Regions from separate parts of the Aminipila luticellarii genome, predicted to be linked through region 3. Evidence: riboswitches for the same ligand, from Rfam matches in the RefSeq annotation. Region 3 holds a riboswitch; each other region holds the start of a gene.
The links. A riboswitch is a leader RNA that binds a small molecule or an ion and turns the genes downstream of it on or off. The one in region 3 is predicted to bind cobalamin.
Positions count from the first base shown of each region.

Region 1: another riboswitch for cobalamin. It lies ahead of EQM06_RS03660 (sirohydrochlorin cobaltochelatase); the one in region 3 lies ahead of EQM06_RS04110 (hypothetical protein).
Region 2: another riboswitch for cobalamin. It lies ahead of cbiQ (cobalt ECF transporter T component CbiQ); the one in region 3 lies ahead of EQM06_RS04110 (hypothetical protein).

Region 1 is NZ_CP035281.1:776,115-783,360, reverse strand. Features, by position in the region: gene hemC (hydroxymethylbilane synthase) at 1-669, opposite strand, end outside; gene cobK (precorrin-6A reductase) at 728-1,984, opposite strand; gene hemA (glutamyl-tRNA reductase) at 2,002-3,294, opposite strand; gene cobI (precorrin-2 C(20)-methyltransferase) at 3,325-4,017, opposite strand; gene EQM06_RS03660 (sirohydrochlorin cobaltochelatase) at 4,075-4,872, opposite strand; cobalamin riboswitch at 5,015-5,200, opposite strand; gene hemL (glutamate-1-semialdehyde 2,1-aminomutase) at 5,290-6,585, opposite strand; gene hemB (porphobilinogen synthase) at 6,626-7,246, opposite strand, start outside.
Region 2 is NZ_CP035281.1:2,611,631-2,618,876, forward strand. Features, by position in the region: gene EQM06_RS12160 (AAA family ATPase) at 1-382, opposite strand, end outside; gene EQM06_RS12165 (heavy metal translocating P-type ATPase) at 502-2,391, opposite strand; cobalamin riboswitch at 2,618-2,820, shown strand; gene cbiQ (cobalt ECF transporter T component CbiQ) at 2,959-3,798, shown strand; gene EQM06_RS12175 (energy-coupling factor ABC transporter ATP-binding protein) at 3,810-4,640, shown strand; gene EQM06_RS12180 (energy-coupling factor ABC transporter permease) at 4,659-5,420, shown strand; gene EQM06_RS12185 (energy-coupling factor ABC transporter substrate-binding protein) at 5,420-5,749, shown strand; gene pyk (pyruvate kinase) at 5,805-7,232, opposite strand.
Region 3 is NZ_CP035281.1:892,198-899,443, forward strand. Features, by position in the region: gene gpmI (2,3-bisphosphoglycerate-independent phosphoglycerate mutase) at 1-1,284, opposite strand, end outside; gene EQM06_RS04100 (putative polysaccharide biosynthesis protein) at 1,505-3,103, shown strand; gene EQM06_RS13095 (hypothetical protein) at 3,171-3,323, shown strand; cobalamin riboswitch at 3,441-3,654, shown strand; gene EQM06_RS04110 (hypothetical protein) at 3,926-4,252, shown strand; cobalamin riboswitch at 4,370-4,576, shown strand; gene EQM06_RS04115 (enhanced serine sensitivity protein SseB C-terminal domain-containing protein) at 4,804-5,529, shown strand; gene EQM06_RS04120 (hypothetical protein) at 5,706-6,281, shown strand; gene EQM06_RS04125 (S-layer homology domain-containing protein) at 6,432-7,246, shown strand, end outside.

The DNA.
Region 1 (7,246 bases), 120 kb from region 3:
CATTTCTGAGTTTTTATCGTTTACACAGTCCAAGAAAGAATAATCTTCCTCTGCTCTGCCCTGAACAGCAATAATGCCCTGTCCGGCAGACGGAATCACCTCATCTGCTGTAAAGACTCTGCTGATACGATTTTTCAGCCCCAAACGGGCTATTCCGGCATAAGCAAGTATAATGGCACCGTATTGGCCGCTGTCCAGCTTGGAAAGTCTGGTCTGCAGATTTCCTCTGACGCTTTCGACCCTCCAGTCCGGATAAATCTCCTTTACCTGCAGTTCTCTCCGCAAGCTGGAGGTTCCTAAAGGCAGCTTTTGATCCGCACAGGATGCCCCTTCCGGATAAACTAATACATCCAGCGGATTTTCCCTTCCGGAAAAAGCCACTAAAGGAAGTTCCGGTGAAGTTTCCATAGGCAGATCTTTCAGGCTATGTACGGAAATATCAATCCTGCCTTCCAGTAAGGCTTTATCCAATTCTTTCACAAACAAGCCCTTTCCGCCTATTTGGTCCAACCGCTTATCCAGAATCAGATCTCCTGTTGTTTTCATCGTCACCAGCTCCAGTTCAAGTTCCGGATGTGCCTTTGCTATCTGAGCCATTATCAGTTTGGACTGAGCTACCGCCAGCTTGCTGTCCCTGCTTCCCACTATTATTTTTCGTCCGGCCATCATTTTCTCCTTTAATATTTCCTCCAGTGCGCTGCCCTATCTGCTGAACGCGTCCTTCTATTTATTCTATATTTTTCCAGGCATGCCGTATGGCATCTGAACCCTTTTTAGCAAGGCTGTGACTTTTTCCTTGAGCAGTAACACCGGCTATCAGGCTGCCCTGCATGATAACCCCCGGAAAATAAAAGTCACATTCTTCCTTTGCGTCAGCTACATTGATCAGCATGCCCCGCTCTCTGCACTGTATGCCGATGTGCTGATTTAGCTTTCGGTCATTGGTTGCCGCTAAAACCAGATCTGCTCCTGCCAGATCTGCTATTTCGAACTCTTTTTCCAGCAGCTCAACAGATCGGTTCTGTCCGGCTCGTTCATTTCTGTTCCTATAGTTCTGAACCAGCTGTTTTATTTCTTCGGGGATCTCCTTGGATACAATCCTCAGATTGCAGGAAAACTTTAACAGGGTTTCAATCCGCCTTCGAGCAATCTTTCCTGCACCAATCACGGCAATATTCCTGTCGTTTATATTGACAAACATGGGAAACCATTCTGCCGGCTCCGGCTCCTTAAGCTCTCCGGTAACCGTTTCTATTACCTGTGTCAGAGACAGCCCAGCTTCCTGCTTTGCTCTGCCCACCACCACTAATGTGGCACCTGCTGCCTTGGCCGCCTGATATTTTTCATAGGCACCGCCCTCTGTTCCCGTATCCTTCGTTACCATATATGTACAATCCAGCTGTTCTAGCATGGCTTTATTCAGCTCTTGAGAAAAAGGCCCCTGCATACAGATCAAATGCCTGCCTGAAAGTCCCAGCGCACTGCATCCTGCCAGAACTTGTTCCATGGGAAGTACTCTGGCATAAAGCCTTTCTTTATAGTTATAAATGCTTGTATAACTTTCCAGTTCCTTACTTCCTGTTGTTAGCAGTATATTTCCTGTAGTGGTGTTCAAATAGTCCGCCGCAGCAGCCGTATTTTCCACAAATACACAATCGGATCCAAAGTTTGTTTTTTCCCGCAGCAGCCGGATATATCGAGCCTTCGTTTTTTCGCAGGCCTCTTTTATATTCTCCGTTACCACCGTGGCATAGGGATGGGTGGCATCTACGACCCAATCAAAGCCTTGAGCTATCAGGCTCTCCATTTCTTCTCCGGTCAGCCTGCCCGTCTTTATTTCAAAATTTTCCGCAGGTTCATGCTCCAGTATTTCTTTTCCATATTCCGTGGCTACACAGGCACACACGAATAGCTTATTCATATTTAAAAGTGCTTCGATCAGCAGTCTGCCTTCTGTAGTCCCAGCAAATACTAAAATCTTCATACCTGCCCTCCTGTTTTCTAATGTTTCAACGTTTCTCGGGATGCCGATCTGTGCAAGGCATCCAAGCACTGCTCCCAAAGTTCCTGCGGTAACTGTTCCCGCAGCCCGTACAGCAGCTTAGAGGTAGCTTTCCCGGCAGCCTTCTCTGCTGCCAGAACCGAATTTTCGGAATCCTCTTCTATTTCAGAAGCTGTATGGATGAATCGTTGCTCCGCATCCTCTGAGACCAGATTCACGATTTCCTGAATCTTAGGGATATACTGTCTGAACTCAAACCATCGGTCAAGCTCCTCCTGATATTCCGTCAAGATGTTGATGGCCAGCTGAACCTGTTCCGCATTTTCCTCTCGGGAGCTGCCGCTGTTCATAGAATCAATGTCAAACAAGTTTACGTAAGGCATTTTTGCAATCGCCGGATCCACATCCCTTGGAACAGCCAAATCAAATAGGTAATATTTATTTTTTCCTTCCGAAACCGCCTTACCGGTTATGCAAGGAACCGAAAAAAACTCCTGAACCTCTTCTGAACGCAAGGTATAATGGGGGCTTAAGGTCGCACTCACTATGACCTGTTTTCCCTTGATCTGAGAAATTCTGTCGTCATACGAAACCATGCTGCACCTTTCCGGTACAATGGACTCCTGTTCGTCCATTCCATGCATTTTCCGCCGCAAAGTCATGGAAACAGAAGCTCCGCATGCCACCAGCATATTCACCACGAGCTTTCCCATCTGCCCGTTTCCGATGACCAGACAGGGAACTCCTTTTAAATCGCCCAGTTCTGATTTTAAAATATCGATCACATTACTTGCGGAGGAACGGCTTATCATAGACAGACGCACCTCTGTCTTGACCTTTTTCCCTGCTGCCAGTGCCGTTTGAAAGACCTTTTCCAGAGCCATATCCGCACAGCCTTCTTCTCTGGCCATCTGCAATGCTTCCCGCACCTGTGAGATGATCTGATCCTCCCCAAAGATTTTTGAATCAAATCCACAGACCAGCTTAAGAAGATGTTCTATAGCCTGACGGTTATCCCTCTCTATAAAATATTCTTCATATAAGCTGGTATCTATTTTTTTAATTTGACAGAGCATGTCATAAGGACTGATCTTATTCAATTTTTCGTTATCGCACTGACTGATCCAAAGCTCTGTCCGATTGCAGGTGGAAAGGAGTATGCAGCCTTTCAGCTGAAACCGTTTTTTCATTTCCCCGAGAGCTTCTTTTACTCCTGCTTTTGTAAAGGAAAAGGCCTCCCTGTAGTCGAGCGATGCTTTGCTGTGATCAATGCCTACCATTCTAATACGCATTCCGATTCGCCTTTCAAATGTATCTGTCCTCTATTTTTTATCTCGGACGATGAGTACGGAAAAATAGCTGGCATTTTCATCAATGGCCTCTATATTTTCAAATACCCGCTCACCTTCCATGCCGCAGCGTTCCACCATTTTAACGGTAGGAGGATTCTCCATGGAATGAATATATTCTTTCAGCTTTCCTATGGATTTTCCGCTCTTCATCAGAACCTTGGTTCCTTTCATCAGTAAGGCCTCCTCGGTTCCCTTATAAGAAGCCGGTATAATATGCAGAGCCTCCTCCCCTTCGGTCAGGCTGTCATTCAATCTGGCTGAAACCGCACAAAAAGAAGGAATGCCCGAGAGAATTTCTGTTTCATATCCGGCATCCCGCACCCGATTATGAACATAGGCGTATGTGGAATAGATCGTCGGATCTCCCAAGGTCAGAAAGGCCACATTTTTTCCTTCGTCGAGCCATTTTTTCACCTGTTCTGCCGCCGCATCGTGACTGGCTTCGAGCTTTCCCCTGTCTCTGGTCATGGGCATATCCAGCTCTGCCACCAGCTTTTTATCTAAATCCGGGATTGCACCCTTCGCTATGGTATACGCCACATTGATACTCTGACCGGACTTGGGAATGGCTACAATATCACATTCCTCAATTACCCTCACCGCTTTTAATGTCATGAGTTCCGGATCTCCGGGTCCGACACCTACTCCATATAATTTTGCCATTCCATTCCTCCGCATTTCCTTTTTCGCTGTTTTCCTTGGTTTTTCAACACTAATCGTCTATTCACAATCAGCTGTATGATCTAAATACATTTTTTGTATTCCCGTAAATTCTCCGATTCCTCTTAGGATGCAGGTCACCTTATATCCCGCATTTTTAAAGAGGACTTTCCATGAATCTTCCTGCTCTCCTGCCATATCGTTGACCGCATGATCTCCGGCCACTACCATAAGCGGCATCAGCACGACTTCATCCGGTGCGTAGTCCTTTACCTGTTTTAAAACCAGACTCACCTCCGGATAGCCTTCCACAGTACCTACGAAGACATTTTCATAGCCCAATGCCTTAAATCGGTAATCCAGTGCCGCATAGGCGGCATCCGAGAAATGTCCTGTCCCATGTCCCATCAGAACCAACGCCGTCTTAGCCGCCTGATCTGCATTTTTTTTCTGATCCAATTCCGGTACTTCCGCCATAATTGCTTTGCAGACTTCATCATAGTCTCTGGAAGAGGTCAGGAGAGCCTTGCCCACGGAAATAGCGTCAAAGCTATTCTTAAAGGGCGTGATCTGCTCCATCATCTTTTCGTATTCTTCTCCGTTTATAATATGGGTAGGCTGCACCAGCACATCTTTAAATCCGTCTTCTGCTAACCTTTCCATCGCTTCCCGAACATTGTCCACATGCATGTGATCACGGGTTTTAAGAACCTTCATAATAATACTGCTGGTAAAGGCTCTTCTGAGCTCCCTGTCCGGGTAAGCTCTGCTTATAAATCGTTCAATTTCACCAATAGTCTTTTCTCTGGTCTCCTTGTGACTGGTCCCAAAGCTTACGATCAATAGGGCTTTCTTCATTTCATTTAACCTTCCTTAAAAAAAATCGCCATTCTGAAAATCAGAACAGCGTAATACGGGGGCTGACAATAAGCCCCTCTTATTACACTTATTCATCCTTCGCAAAAAAAGTGTAACCTCTGTTGCAGTCTGAACGACCGAACAGAATCCGATACCGTAGGCAGGTCTTCTGACTCTGGCGTCAACATCGTACTCTCCTTCCCATTTTTACACAGTGGCTTCATGAAGCACGACTCTTCCATTACAGCGGCGTGACCGCGTGGGCTTTTACCCAACTTCCCTATTCTCCCGGTAGGAATCCCCGGGCACCTACAATATTTCTCTATTGTCCAATATATTGTAACACTAAAACAGGGGGTCGTACAACCCCCTAAATACATTCTATACAGCCTGCTCCATTGAAAGGCAGTGCCTGTTTTATACGCCAAAAAATACAGCCGCGTCGGACAACGTTTTTTGGATATCCGCTTCCGTATGCTGATCTGAAATAAACATGGCTTCGAATTGGGCCGGTGCAAAATAATTGCCATGCTGAATCATATATCGGAAATATTCTGCATATCGCTTTAAATCTGACGTTCTGGCAGAAGTATAATCGGTTACCTGTCCGCCTGTGAAGAACAGGGTTCCGATGGAGCCGATATGATTGACCGTGCAGTCCACTTTCGCCGCAGCTATGATCTCCTTAAGGCCGCCGTACAACATTTCTCCCAGGGAATTAATATGCTCATATACAGACGGATTTTCCTTTAAGCAGGTCAGTTGAGCAATACCTGCCGCCATTGCCACCGGATTTCCGCTCAGTGTACCCGCCTGATACACCTTCCCTACCGGTGCTACACATTCCATGATGTCCCGTCTGCCGCCGTAAGCCCCTACCGGCATACCGCCTCCAATAATCTTGCCGAAGGTCGCCATATCCGGCGTCACACCAAACAGCTGCTGCGCCCCGCCGGGTGCTAATCGGAAGCCGGTGATTACTTCGTCGAAAATCAGAACAGTCTGATGAAGATCACAGATTTCACGAAGGTTTTTCAGGAATCCATCTTGCGGCAGAACCACGCCCATATTGGCTGCGACTGGTTCAATAATAACGGCGGCAATATCTCCTTTGTATTCTTCAAACAATTTTTCTACGCTGTCCATGTCGTTGTATCTTGCTGTCAGCGTATCCTTTGCACAGTTTTCTGTAACACCTGCGCTGTCCGGCGAGCCGCCTTCCGCAATCAATGCGGAACCTGCTTTCACTAAAAGACCGTCGCTGTGCCCGTGATAGCAGCCTTCAAATTTGATGATCTTATTTCTTCCCGTGTAGCCTCTTGCCGTGCGGAGGGCAGACATGGTGGCCTCCGTCCCCGAATTTACCATCCGCACCATCTCAAAGCACGGAATCATCTCGCAGGCGAGCTTTGCCATGGTAATTTCCCTTCCCGTGGCGGCACCGAAGCTAAGTCCATGGACGATTGTTTCCTGCACAGCCTTTAAAACTCCGGGATTGTTATTTCCAAGGATCATCGGCCCCCATGAACCAATATAATCGATATATTTATTTCCGTCCGCATCGTAAATGAACTGAGCGTCTGCTTTTTCTATAAACCTGGGAGTCGTGCCGACTGCCTGAAAGGCTCTGGCCGGACTGTTGACTCCACCCGGTATGTAGTGCTTCGCCTCTTCAAATAAACGTTCTGATCGATCTGTCTTATTGTTCAACATTTGCATTTCCTCCATACGTATCCAGGTGCCATCTGATAGGTTAACCAATTTGTCCGCTCTGAATCATTTGTGCCGCTTCTTTGGCAAAATAAGTGATCAGCATATCTGCACCCGCTCTGAAAATGCTGGTCGTCGTTTCTGCGATAATGGAAGCTTCATCTACCATGCCGGCCATTCCCGCGGCCTTGATCATAGCGTACTCGCCGCTCACGCTGTAGGCCGCTACCGGAACATCTATATTATCCCGAACCTCTCGGATAATATCCAAGTAAGACAGGGCAGGCTTCACCATGATAATGTCCGCGCCCTCCTCCAAATCCAAAAATACTTCTTTCAACGCTTCCCGCCTGTTGTGATAGTCCATCTGATATGTTTTTCGGTTACCTTTAAAGTTATCTGAGCCTGCGGCTTCCCTGAAAGGCCCGTAAAAAGCAGAAGCATACTTAGCGGCATAGGACATAATCGGCGTATTTTCATAGCCGGCTTCATCTAAAGCGTCCCGAATAGCCAGCACTCTGCCGTCCATCATATCAGAAGGCGCCACCATGTCTGCACCGGCTCGAACCTGCGATACTGCGGTCTGTGCCAAAAGCGGAAGTGTTTTATCATTATCCACGGTCTCCCCTTTCAAAATGCCGCAATGCCCATGGGATGTGTATTC
Region 2 (7,246 bases), 1.0 Mb from region 3:
ATCGGACAGCTAGCATATAATCGAATACGTCATCGCTTGTAATAATCCTGCTGTTTCTCCAAATAGAAAACGAACTGTTTATGGTGTGTTGCTCACAAAGTCCTACATAATCATCAAAAAAGTCGCTTTTATTAAAATACGTTCCCCTCTGAATTTTCATTTTCTCCGCAATGATGTTCAGAATCGTTGTCTTTCCGGAACCATTTCCGCCGTATAAAAATGTAACAGGCTCAAATTTCAGTTCTTCCAATCCTTTTTCAAAAAATAAAGTGAACGGATATACGGAAGAGTAACACGTTGCTTTCAGTCTCTCCTCATTTGATAAAAAAATTTCCTCGCTCACGTTATCGGGAAAGTGGAAACGATCCAAATATACGGTCATAACAAAATACCCCTATCTTCTTTTAACGTTCAATTCATTGCGGCAGCACCGCACCTCAATCCTTGAAATCATTGTACCACACAAGCAGGGATTCGTCCATGAACCGGCACTTCATAGGCTTATTCATCCTTTGACGTTAAGAGCAATGCAGAGTTGATTACCACCGCCACAGAACCCGCATTGTGAACCAAAGCCCCCAGAACAGGATTTAGTATGCCCATTGCTGACAGGATGACGGCGAGCAGATTCAGACACATAGAGAATACAATATTTACCTTAATTTTCCTCATAGTTTTCTGCGAAAGTCTGATCAAATATGGGATTCTCTGGATATCGTCACCGACCAGTACCGCATCGGCAGCCTCCACCGCGATACTGCTCCCGATCCCCCCCATTGCGACTCCGGCATAAGCGGATTTCAAGGCTAACGCATCGTTGATTCCATCCCCGACCATGCAGACAGGCTTGTTTTCATCCGTATACCTTTTAAGCTCTTTCATCTTATCTTCCGGAAGCAAATTCGCTTTGACCTTTGAAATGGCTACCTTTTCTGAGATATCCTGAGCAGCGTCCGAATTGTCTCCGGTGAGGAGCAGGGGTTCTATGTGAAGGCTTTTCAATTTGGAGATCATCCTCTCCGCATCCTCCCGTACCGTATCGGACAGGGCGATAAGACCAGCCATGTGCCGGTTTATTCCTATGTAGACCACCGTTGCACCTTTCTTCAAATAATCCTCCGATATATCTTCTATTTCCTTCGATATAAAAATTTGTTCCTGCTGAAATAAGTCTGGTTTCCCTATCAGTATTTCCTGCCCGTCAATCTGTGCTCTCACTCCCTGCCCGGCCAGTAAGATAAAGTCCTGCGGCTCCAGCATTACTTTCTTCTCAGATTTTTTTATAAGATCCTGCTCACGTAACGCTCGATAATGAGCACAAATAGATTTTCCTATAGGGTGCTCCGAGCGCTGCTCTGCGGTGGCTGCATAATATAGCACCTTCTCTTCAGAAAGGCTGTCGTTAAAGCTTTTCAGTGCAATCACCTTTAGTTTGCCGTAAGTAAGCGTTCCGGTCTTATCAAAAGCCATGTGTTTTACTTTGGCAAAGCGTTCCAATGCGTCACCCGAACGAATGATGATACCATACGCTGCGGCATTGCCGATACCGGCCATAATCGCCGTAGGTGTAGCTAATATAAATGCGCACGGACAAAATACGACCAAAACGGTGACCGCACGAATCCATTCCCCGGTAACAAGCCCTGTGATGACTGCCGCGCCCAATGCAGCCCACACCATCCAGGTGGCCCATCTGTCCGCCAGGCTTATGATAGGAGCCTTGTTGGCACCGGCCTCTTTCACCAGTTTGATCATCCGTTGAAGGGAGCTGTCCTCACCAACTTGAGTGGCCCTCATGGTAAAGGTGCCGTACTGGTTGACTGTCCCGCTGGTCACCGGATCTCCGGCTGTTTTATCTACCGGCAGAGATTCGCCCGTCATGACCGACTGGTCAATAGAGGTCTGCCCCGATAAAATAACACCGTCTGCTGCAATGGCTTCCCCCGCCAGCACTACTAATATATCGTCAACCTTTACCTGCTCCGCCGGGATTATCTCTTCCCTGCCCTTTCGAATCACCCGGGCGGTTCGCGGAGTAAGTTTCATCAGATTTTCTATACTTTGGTTGGCTCTTTTAGATGTTCCGTTCTCCAGCAGAGTCCCTATGGCCATGATGAAAGCGACCTCTCCGGCAGCAAAATATTCCCCTATAAATACGGAAGCTACGAGTGCAATGGAAACAAGAACATCGGCCTTTATATCGTGATCCACCACCAAGCCCTTGATTGCCCCAACAAGGATGGGAATCCCGCATAAGACAATGGCTGCCCACGCCGGGTCAAAGGGTAAGGCTCCTTCCTGCCAGTGAAATAGACTGCCGAGCAGTGCTGCTCCCGATAGGATAACCCATATTAAATTACGCTTGTCTTCTTCTATTATCCAGCTTTTCATTTTTTGTTTTGTCCTCCCTTATCGCAATATATTTATCTTTCTATCGGTCTTTCTTGTTGTTTCTGTATCCCCCTATAGGGGATACGAAAACTATATCACGTTTCCTTCTTTTGTCAACCACCCTTTATTTTTGTCAAGGCCTTATTCCCGCAATTTTCTGCAAGAATCCCAATAAAACGCTTCGCACCCTTGACATTAAATACCGGAGGTGATAATATCAAGATGCAACTAAATAGTTATTTTATGTTCCGTCAAATGCGTTTGACGGCTAAGAGGGAAGCAGGTCATAATCCTGCGCGGTCCCGCCGCTGTAATCGGGGAGTCAGAACCTGTTCCAAAAAGGAAGATCACTGAAGCATGAGCTTTGGGAAGATCGGAAGATGACGTTGATCCGTAAGCCAGAAGACCTGCATAAAATTCCATGTAATCCGAAGGGAGATCGGTTTATATCTTTATTGTGTTTTACAGGAAAACGGGCTGTAGCGAAAGCTGCAGTCTTTTTTATTTGAAAGATGCGTACAGGGCATGCCCTATAAATTTCTAGAAATATAGTCGAGGATAAGAAAAATGGAAGAACATATCGTTCCTACGAACAGAAAGCATCATAAACACCATAAAATCGGACACAAACACGGAGAAGGCTCCAGTATTGATTTTTACGCGTATAATTCCGGGATAAGGCGTTGGAATCCGACCTTCAAGGTATCGTTTTCTGCTTTGACATTAATTTTATGCATAGCGCTAAACAATCCATATGTGTCCATCGCCGTCATGATAGCCATGGCATATCTAACGGTAATAAAGGGCCGACTTCCAGTTCACGCATATGTATCCGTGCTGACGATTCCCATTACCTTTATTCTTCTTGGCACAATTATGGTCGGTATTGACTTTTCCACGCAACCGATCGGTCAATACAATTTACATCTGGGATTCTTTTATATTATTACTTCCGAAAAGAGTTTAAAGATGATGTGCTTTTTAATTTTAAAGGTTTTCGGTGCAATCAGCGCAATGGAGATGATGGCTTTATCGACTCCATCCTCAGAAATCATCTGCGTGTTACAGAAGACATATGTGCCCCAGCTCTTTACAGAGTTGATGCTGATGACTTATCGTTATATATTTATTCTGATTGATGTCAACATCAATATCAGAAATTCCGCAGATTCCCGTTTGGGCTTCTGCGATCTAAAAACTTCTTGGAGTACATTTGGAAAAGTTGCAAGCAATATGTTGATCGTTTCCATGAAAAAATCCAACGCCTATTATGATGCCATGGAAGCCAGATGTTATGACGGACAATTTATGGTTCTGGAAGAAACCCAGAATATAAAAGCAAAACAAGTTGTTATAGCAGCTATATTCATATTTTTTCTGTTAGCTTTATGGTACATCACAAAATAGAAAGGATCTTTATGAAAAACCCGATTTTACAAATTCAGAACTTACAGTATTGCTACGGAAACGGAAAAACCGCTCTGCACGACATCAGTGTGGATATTTATGAGGGTGAAAAAATTGCTGTTATCGGCTCCAACGGTGCCGGAAAGTCTACCTTTTTTCTGAATACCAACGGAGTTCTTACGCCGGATGAAGGCGACATTTATTACAGAGGAACTTTAATAACCAAAAAGAATCTGAAGGAATTACGGAAAAATATCGGTATCGTCTTTCAGGACGCAGATAATCAGATTATTGCTTCTACTGTTTTGGCAGAGGTCGGATTTGGCCCGATGAATCTAAAGCTGAAAAAAGAAGAGGTTTTAGAGCGTGTAGAGGAAGCCTTGCGTTATATGAACATTCTTGAATTTAAGGATCGGCCGCCTCACTATTTAAGCGGAGGGGAAAAGAAACGGGTCAGCATTGCTGATATTATTGCTATGAAATCAGAAATCATCATATTTGATGAGCCTACGGCAGGGCTTGATCCGCTAAATGCGGAAATGCTGGAAGAGGTCTTAGGAAAACTTTCTTCGGAGGGAAAAACTATGCTCATTTCTACACATGATGTGGACTTCGTCTATCGATGGGCGGAGAGGGTTCTTGTTTTTAATGAGGGAAAGATTATTGCCGACGGTACGCCATTTGAAATTTTTCAAGAGATCGAAATCTTAAAGCAGGCTAATTTAAAACAGCCCATGCTAATGAAGGTCTATGACTTGCTGGTCGAGCACGCACTGCTCAAAGATGAACAGGTTTATCCAAAGACATTTCAGGAACTACAGGAAGTAATTCAAAAAATATAATAGAAAAGGAGAGTAAATATGAAAATGAGTATGAAAGAAAAAAAACTGATTGTAAGCGTTACTGCTGTCGCTTTGTTTTTCGGTATTACTCCAACAGTAAGCGCAATGCACATTATGGAGGGATATCTTCCGCCTAGTATGTGTATTGTCTGGGGCGTGATCTGTATTCCATTTTTGGTAGCCGGCTTTCTGTCCATTAAGAAAACCCTTGCTCAAAGCCGCAGAAATATTACCATGATTGCTATGGCTGCAGCCTTTGTTTTTGTAATTTCCTCGTTAAAAATTCCTTCTGTGACAGGCAGCTGTTCACATATGACAGGTACAGGTCTGGGAGCTATTCTGCTTGGTCCTAGTGCTGTCAGCATTTTAGGTATTATCGTATTGATTTTTCAGGCTATTCTGCTTGCACATGGAGGATTAACTACATTAGGAGCCAATACCTTCTCCATGGCGATCGCAGGACCATTTCTTTCCTACGGAATTTACATTCTGTGCAAAAAATTACATGTAAATAAATATGTTGGCATTTTTCTTGCCGCGTCCATTGGTGACATATTTACATATTGCGTTACCAGTTTAGAGCTGGCGATAGCCTATCCTTCCCCTACCGGAGGATATATGGCTTCTGTTGTTAAATTCCTTGCGGTTTTCGCTCCGACTCAGCTTCCGCTTGCCATTATTGAAGGAATTCTTACCGTCATTATTATCATGGGTCTTGAAACCTATGCAAAACCGGAATTAGCCGATTTAAGATTTGAAGTTGGAGGTGACACAAAATAATGAAAACGAAATCAAAGGTTATCATTTTATTGATCATTGCACTGTTAATAGCTATTGTTCCATTATTTGCATTGAAAGGCGCTGAATTCGGCGGTTCTGACGATGCGGGCAGCGTTGCCATTTCTGAAATAACAGGAACAGAATATACCCCTTGGTTCACGCCCGTTCTGGAAACGGCCATTCACGGTGAACTTCCGGGAGAAATTGAGAGCCTGTTATTCTGTGTTCAGACAGGAATCGGCGTCGGCATCATTGCCTTTATTATGGGCAGATTGGTAGAACGCTCCAAACAGGAAAAAATACACAACAATAAAAAGAAGCCGCAGTAAGCCGGCAAACATAAGAACCAAAAAACCTTTCCTTTTTACGGGAAAGGTTTTTTTATTAGTGATATACCCCCGCGATCTGAACCTTTAAGATGTTGGTCGTTCCTGTTATTCCAATCGGAACGCCTGCGGTCAGAACGACGATTTCACCGGTTTTTACATAGCCGGCTTTACTTGCGGCGGCTACCGCAGAGTTAAACAAGTCACGGGTATTTTGATATTCCGGGATGATAAGCGGTGTAACGCCCCATGCCAGATTCAGCTGTCTCCAGACGCAGGCATTGCTGGTGCATCCTATGACAGGACAATCCGGCCGATACCTGGAAATCATATGTGCCGTTCTGCCGGAGGCGGTTACTGTAATAATAGCCGCAGCATTGAGATCCATGGAAGTCGTACAGGTGGCATGTGAAATAGCTGTGGTCACATCCGGTTTTATAATGTCTCGATTTTGCGCAAATCGGCTCTTATAATTGATATCCTCTTCTGCACGCTCTGCAATCCGAACCATGGTCTGCAAGGACTCTACGGGATAGGCACCTGCTGCGGTTTCACCGGAAAGCATGATGGCGCTTGTCCCATCATAGATCGCATTGGCAACGTCTGTAGCTTCTGCTCTTGTTGGCCTTGGATTTTTCATCATGGAATCCAGCATTTGCGTAGCCGTTATAACAATTTTACCTGCTGAAATGCACTTCTTAATAATAATTTTTTGGAGAACCGGAACATCCTCCAGCGGGATTTCAACTCCCATATCTCCTCTTGCAACCATGACCCCATCCGAGACTTCAATAATTTTATCAATATTTTCAACGCCCTGCATATTTTCAATTTTAGCGATGATCTGTATGGTATTGCAATTCTGCTCTTTTAAGATCTTCCGAATAGCCAGTACATCTTCAGCTGTTCTGACAAAAGAAGCCGCAATATAGTCCACATTCTGCTCAATCCCAAATAAGATATCATCGTAATCTCTCGGGCTTATAAATGGCATAGAAAGGTTAGAATTCGGCACATTGACACCTTTATTGTTAGATACCGGACCGCCGTTCTCTACCTCACAGACAATATCTGTTTCCCCGACCTCCAGAACCTGAAGCTCTATAAGCCCATCATCTATGAGGATTTTCATTCCGGCATGTATGTCCTTCGGCAAATCCTGATATGTAATGCTTACCATATCCTGATTTCCAATCATGTCTCTGGTGGTCAGTGTAAATTTTTGTCCACGCTCTAAAATAATTTTATCCTGCTCGAATTTGCATATTCGGATTTCCGGCCCCTTGGTATCCAGAATAGCAGCAATGGGGAGGCCCAGTTCATCCCGCATCTGTCTGATTCTGTGCAAGGTCTCCGCGTGTTGTTTGTGATCCCCGTGAGAGAAGTTCAGCCTTGCCGCATTCATGCCCTCCAGCATCAGTTGTCTCAATATTTCATCGTCCATAGTTGAAGGACCAAGCGTGCAAATTATTTTTGTTTTCCTCATAGATTATCACCTTT
Region 3 (7,246 bases):
TTGTGCTACACAGTTGTCAAGGGCTTCAACCGCTTTCTCAGCAGCTTCAAAAACGCCCGTATGGCCGACCATATCCGCATTGGCAAAATTTAAGATGATGACATCATATGTTTCCTTATGAATCTGTTCCAGCACCTTTTCTGTTATGCCGTATGCACTCATTTCCGGCTGTAAGTCATAGGTGGCAACAGAAGGGGACGGAATCAAAATGCGATCCTCGTCTTTATTCGGAGCTTCCACGCCGCCGTTAAAAAAGAAGGTGACGTGGGCATACTTCTCTGTTTCAGCGATCCGGAGCTGAGTTAGATTCTGTTTTGCCAGATATTCTCCCAACGTATTCTTTAGGGATTGAGGCGGAAAGGCAACGGATACATGGGGCATTTCCGCATCGTATTGAGTCATACAAACGTAGAACAGATTCTTGATCACTTTTTTTCTTTCAAACCCATCAAAATCATCGCTGACAAAAGCTCTTGTTATTTCTCTTGCTCTATCCGGTCTGAAATTGAACATAATGACCGCATCCTTGTCTTTGACAGTAGCAGGGGCAGAGTTTCCGCTTTGAATAACAGCAGGCACGATGAATTCATCGCTTTGATCCTTATCATAAGCAGTTTCAATCGCTTCGACGGCCGATTTTGCCTGCACACCTTTGCCCAAGGTCATGGCATCATAACATTTAATCACCCTTTCCCAACGCTTGTCCCGATCCATTCCGTAATATCTGCCGGCAACCGTTGAAATGCTGCCAAGACCGATTTCTTTCATGTGGGCTTCAAGCTGCTCTATATATTTTTTGGCGCATCTGGGCGGTACATCTCTTCCATCCAAAAGTGCATGGACATAAACTGTCTCCACCCCTTTTTTCTTTGCCATATCCAATAAGGCAAAAAGATGTCCAATGTGACTGTGAACTCCTCCGTCCGAAACTAATCCAAGCAGGTGAAGAGCAGAGTGGTTTTCTATGGCGTGCTGCATAGCTTCATGAATTACTTTGTTTTCAAAAAAGCTTCCTTCTTCAATTTCCTTTGTGATCTTAGTCAGCTCTTGATAAACAATTCTGCCGGCACCGATGTTCAAATGCCCTACTTCCGAATTGCCCATCTGCCCTGCGGGGAGTCCCACGTCAAGTCCGCAGGCTTTTAGGGTAGTATGCGGATATTTCTCAAAAATTTTGTCTAAATTAGGCTTTGAAGCGGCTGCAATGGCATTGCCGTACGTATTCTTATTTATTCCATAGCCGTCTAAAATCATCAGCATAGTTGGTCTGGCAAATTTATTCATGTTCTACCTCTTTACTATTTCTTATTATTTTCCTGTCCTGATTACAAGAGTTTTGGAGGACAGGCAACAATTTGAAGTTGTTTAAGATTAGTATAACAAAATTCACAAAGAAAACATATACACCGGAGCACTTTTTTTGGTATAATATATAATTGATTCGTTTGCGCTAAATGACGATCGAGGAAATATAAAAACAAAGGATCAGAGGAGATTTATATAGATGAGTAAGAAATCATTTTTAAAGGGTGCTGCGATTTTAGGCATCGCAGGATTATTAGTACAAGTTATGGGAGCAATTTTTAGAATTCCTCTTGGAAACATCATAGGAGCTGACGGTATGGGATATTATCAGACAGCCTATCCGATTTATGTATTTCTGCTTGTATTTTCTACAAATGGTGCGCCTGCCGCCATTTCAAAGATGACTTCGGAGCGTATAGCCGTCGGAAGAAGTGATGAGGCACACCGAGTGTTCAAATTATCCTTTATACTGATGTTTCTTTTGGGTATAGTGGCTTCTTCCATCTTTTTCTTTGGGGCAAAGCCTATCGTAAATGCACTGGGCAATCCCGGTGCTTATTATGCCATGCTTGCCATCGCCCCGGCGCTTCTTTTTGTACCGATTATGGCAGTTTTCAGAGGATATTTTCAGGGAATGCAGGAGATGGGGCCTACAGCTACTTCGCAGCTCATGGAACAGGCGGTCAGGGTGACGATTGGTCTGGTATTGGCCGTAATGCTGGTTCCCAAAGGTCTTGAATACGCAGCAGCCGGAGCTACAGTTGGGACAAGCATCGGACCCATTGCGGGCGTTCTTGTATTGATTGTTATTTATTTCTACAAGAAAAATAGACTGCCTCTTAAAAATGAAACAAGCGACGCAAGCCAAGAAAGTGCGGGAAGCATTTTAAAAACCTTAGCGGCTATTGCTGTTCCTATTACCATAGGTGTGTCCATCCTGCCGATCATGAACATTGCAGATGTTGTAATCGTTATGAGAAGATTGCAGGGCGTTGGGTTTACCGCCAAAGAAGCCAATGCCCTTTACGGACAACTGACAGGGATGGCAGGTCCGGTCATAAACATTCCGATGGCGCTGGCTCTGTCCATGGCTTTATCCATGGTACCAGCCATTGCAGCTGCGGCAAGCACGAAGGACACTGCTTTCTTAAAGATGAACGTGCGGCTGGGTCTTAGAACGGCTATGATTATTGGGGTTCCGTGCAGCTTTGGCTTAATGGCTCTGTCAGAACCTATTATGAAACTGATTTACCCCCTTCAAGCAGAAAGTGCGGTAAATGCTTCCGGCTGTCTGTTCTTCCTTGCCATAGGAATTGTATTCCTTTGCATCGCTCAAACTATGGCGGGAACGCTGCAGGGACTTGGCAGGCCGGGAATAGCGGTCTGGGGCTTAGCAGCGGGCTTTGTTGTGAAATGTGCATCCACTTTTATTTTAACGGGCTTGCCGCAGCTGAACGTAGAGGGCGCGGCAATCGGCAGTACACTTGGATATATTACCATTGGAATTATAAATTTTGCAGCGGTTAAAAAAATGACTGGGATTACATTTGATTTAAAGCTTTCTGTATGGAAACCGCTTCTATCCGGTATCGTTATGTTCGTGTTAGTAATCGGAGCTTATAAAGGACTTTCCGGAGCAATAGGGAACAGTCTGGCTACCGTAGTAGCGATTGGCATCGGTGCGGCAGTATACGGGATCATGCTGCTCAAGATAAAAGCCATCGAAGAAAATGAGATTATCCTGCTGCCAAAAGGAGGAGCCTTGGTAAAGCTTCTAAAAAAATGTAAGCTGGTATAATGCTATTGGCGGATTCAACTAGGCAAAAGAAGGAGACGGTCCAAGCGTAAAAGGAGATGTTCTTTTTATGAAACAGTTTGAGAATTTCAGCAAAGCGTTAAATAATCTGGAAGACGTTTATAAATATGATGAGCCGTACGATATTGTGTTGAAAACGAAGAAGCTTTATGTGAGCATGTTTCGGGAATTACAGCGGGAAATTCTACGGAAATTGCAGTAGAATTTTTGACAGTAAAATCAAATGAAGTTATCAAAATTATCAAATGAATTAAGGCTAATATTTTCCATCGGAGGTTGACAAAAAGGTAGTACTGATGGTAACATGAGTTTATAGAGAATTGAATAGAGCATTTGATGTTCTGTTTACTCTGAACAGAGTAAACAGCTAAGAGGGAAACAGGTTAAAGTCCTGTGCGGTCCCGCCGCTGTAAGCGATAGTTCTGCCACAGCATATATGAAAAGGTATATGCACCACTGAACGGCAGTTTGGGAAGGTGTGGCAATAATGATGATTCGCGAGCCAGAAGAACTGCATGAAATGAAAAAGGATGCCGACGGGTGATCGGTAAGCTTTTAGACGTAGCAATACGTTTGAAGCCCTGCTCCCATTTATGTGGCCGCAGGTCTTATATAATAATTTCAGCAGTTGTAGCTGCTAGAAATTTTTTAGTTTTTCATTGCACAGAAATACGGGCTGTAGCATTTATGCTGCAGCTTATTTTTATACAGTAGAAAAAATCTGCTTTCTATTGTATAAAAAATGGATGTCAAACTCTCTATTCTAAAAAAGGCAATCAATTTGGATTTGGAGGAGGAGAGAAGATGAATATTAATTGGTTTAAAAACCCCGACAATGTATCCTGTGTGGATGTGGATGTTTTTTCTGATGTTGTTTCCGGAAAGACTACCATTGAAAACCTTAGGGAAAAATTGGAAGAGTTTAAGCAAAATCCGATTAAAGAGGGGAAGGTTATCAGGGATAAAGAAAACGAATATATTAAATTGATGATTCCCAATCTGACCTTTGGACAGGCGATTGAGAACGGTGAAAAGGTATGGGCCTGCTTGGGAGAACCCTATGGCAGTTTTTGCCTGTTTTGGCCCAAAGAAAGGGTTCTGTGCAACTTCAATCATTGGTTCAGGGCATAGCTTAAGATGAGATAGAAATGCCGAAAAAAGACGAATCTTAGGAATGAAATAATTGGGAATACAGATTGACAAACCAGAAATTTGTTGATAGTATGAAGTAAACAAAGAAAAAGTGAAAATTTGGAATGTATTTTATGTACCGCAGCGGGAAACCGCATGTGGGTAAAGGGAACTCCGGTGAAAGTCCGGGACGGTACCGCCGCTGTAAGTGAGGAGTCTGAGCCGTAGCTCTTAAGATGAGCAGTCACTGAGTGAGAACTTGGGAAGGCAGGCGAAAGATGAGGATGCACGAGTCAGAAAACAGACATAGTTTTAAACAGTCCTCGGTAAGGGAAAAAAACTTAACAGCACGCTTGAAAAAGGTGTGGGTTTGTTTAGCAACGGTTTAAAGTGCATTAGAATACAGTTAAAAACGGAACTGTGACGTAAGGTCACAGTTTTTTTGTTTGCATAAATCATTTGATTCTCACAAAATATTACCCTAAATAAATGATTAACAGGCAAAGTGATAAGACAGATGTGGACAAATGGAGCAAAAGGGAGGGCATCACATGGAAGATAGAAAAAATCAACTAATAGATTTATATAAGCTGCTCATGCAGGAAAAAACCAGAGCCTGTGAAGACCAGTTTTTTAAGGAACTGGTGAAAACAGAGCTATGGATTCCTAGAGTGCCCCAAGCGGTTGACGGCAACAAAAAAGGCTTTGCTTTGCTGCTGACCGGTGAAGGAAGAAAATTTGTCCCGGCCTTTTTAGACAAAGAGGCAAACATAGGCCGCTTTCAAAGAGAAAATCTGGTTTCCATGACCTATGAAAATCTCAAATATCTGATTATTGATTCTCCAGAGAAAATCAACGGTGTGGCACTCAATCCCTTTGATGAAAATATTCTATTGGACAGGGAAGTTATGGAACTGATAGATGCACGAACCATGGGCATGACTTTAAAAAGAGAAGAATTTCAAGGGAAGATTATGCTGCGGACGCCAGAGGTCTTGCCTACAGGATTGAAAGCTGCCTTGAATTGTTTTTTTACAGAACATCGTCAAATCGAGGCTGCATGGATGATAAAAGCACAAAGAGAAGGGGAAAGTGAGGATTATTGGCTGCTGTTGATGGATTTCCACGGAGAGAAGACGAAAGTGTTTCCTCAGGTGGCGGAAGTAGTCAAGCCCTACATGAAGTCTGGGGAGCGGTTTGAGTTAGTGCAGAAAAGTTCTAACTTTTCTACAGAAAATATGAAACAGACCCAGATTTATGAGTTGGTTCAAAACTAGAGACTGCTGAAAAGAAGGCGGTTCGGATGAAATTGTTTCAAGCACTTCGGTGTTTGGATATAAAATCAAAAGGGAAGGAGGTAGTTTTGACTTGAGTTTTTAGCTAGTTGATTTTATTTCAGAAGAGCGGTTTATTGATTAAATAAGCCGATAAAAGTTCAAGGAGGATATATAAAATGAAGAAAATTTTAAGATCCAGAATGATGATTTTCGTAATGGCAGTAGCCATGGTATTCGCAACGTCAGCTACGGCATTTGCCGGCAGTATAACGCCTGTAACACCTACCTATCCTATATCGGTGAATGTACAATTTGAAGCCACAGAAGGAACGGTGACGGATATCAATGATGTTGACCATGATATTCCGGCTATTGCAGTAAGTAAAACTGTGGAGTATGCGTCGGCAGGAGCGTTCAGCACCGAATTCCCAGTTGATGCAGGAGCTGTTCATGAGCTGGCCGGTTATCCGACCGTTATGGATGCCATTTACAATGCTTATCATCAGTACAGCCCTAGCATGGCCGGATTCACTATGGGCTGGGATACTTATAGCACTCCAAACGGTGCATATATCACGACACTGTTTAATATCGGTACTATCACTGAGTCTTCGACCAGCAACTCTTGGAAGGGATACTCCTGGTCTATTTATCTGAACGGTACACTGACCAGCCTATATGCCAGCAATGTTCAGATTAAAGACGGAGACGTAGTTCGTGTTGTATATCAGGAAAACACCGAGACTTGGTAAAAACAGGTTTTAGTATCAAACCAATGGATGATGGTTTTTTGTAAAAAGAACTGTTGACTGCTCTATAAAGCTCAGTCCTTGAAGACTGAGCTTTATAGAGATTTTTTCGTTATTATTTATAGATTGTAGGTTAAACAGATGAAACATAAAATGAAATATAGAGAAAAAATAAAACGATGGACTTGTTTGCTCTGCTGCATAGCTCTGCTGTCAGCCTTGCCGGTGAGCAATGTTTTTGCAGAGGAGCAGCAAGAAGCCGTGAGTCAAGAATCCGGCGTGACAGACCAGCTTGCGGCACAGGAAGAAGTATCTCAGTCTGGAAATGAGGGGATGCAAGAAGAAAAGACAGAAGAAGAAATACCGGAAGCAGTTCAAGAGCCGCAGGAATTGTCAACAGACGGCAGTCAACAGACTTCGGGTGATACAGAAAAGGCTCAGGAGACAACAGAGCTCTCGCTGCAAAAGACGGAGGAGGGCATAGCCCCTGTTACTTTAGAAGCTGCTGATCCGCAGGAAATTACATTGGAAAAGGTTCTGTTCAACTCTGACGAAGCACAGCCTTTGAAAAAAGATCCTTCAGTATGGGTATTAACTACAAGTACTACCTTTCTTGGAAAGGCTATCACGGGACACTTTGCATCTGATTCGCTGATTTCCATCAGTATAAGCCATCCTATCCTAAATGGGGATAGTACGACGAATCAGTCGACTGGAAAGTTCTGGACTATTACAAAACAACCGAAAGATTTTGGTGGAGATTTTGAGGTCACACTTGATTATCCTTATGATGGTGCATATGCTTTGCAGGTCACAGCTACGGCGGAGGATGGTAATCAGAAAACCTATACGTGGATTCTTGCATATGTGAAATCTGCTACTGATCCTTTGTCGGTTTCTCTACTGGATGCGGTTAACCTTGTAGATCTCAATACCGATATGAAGCCGGTAGACGGTGATCTTAACAG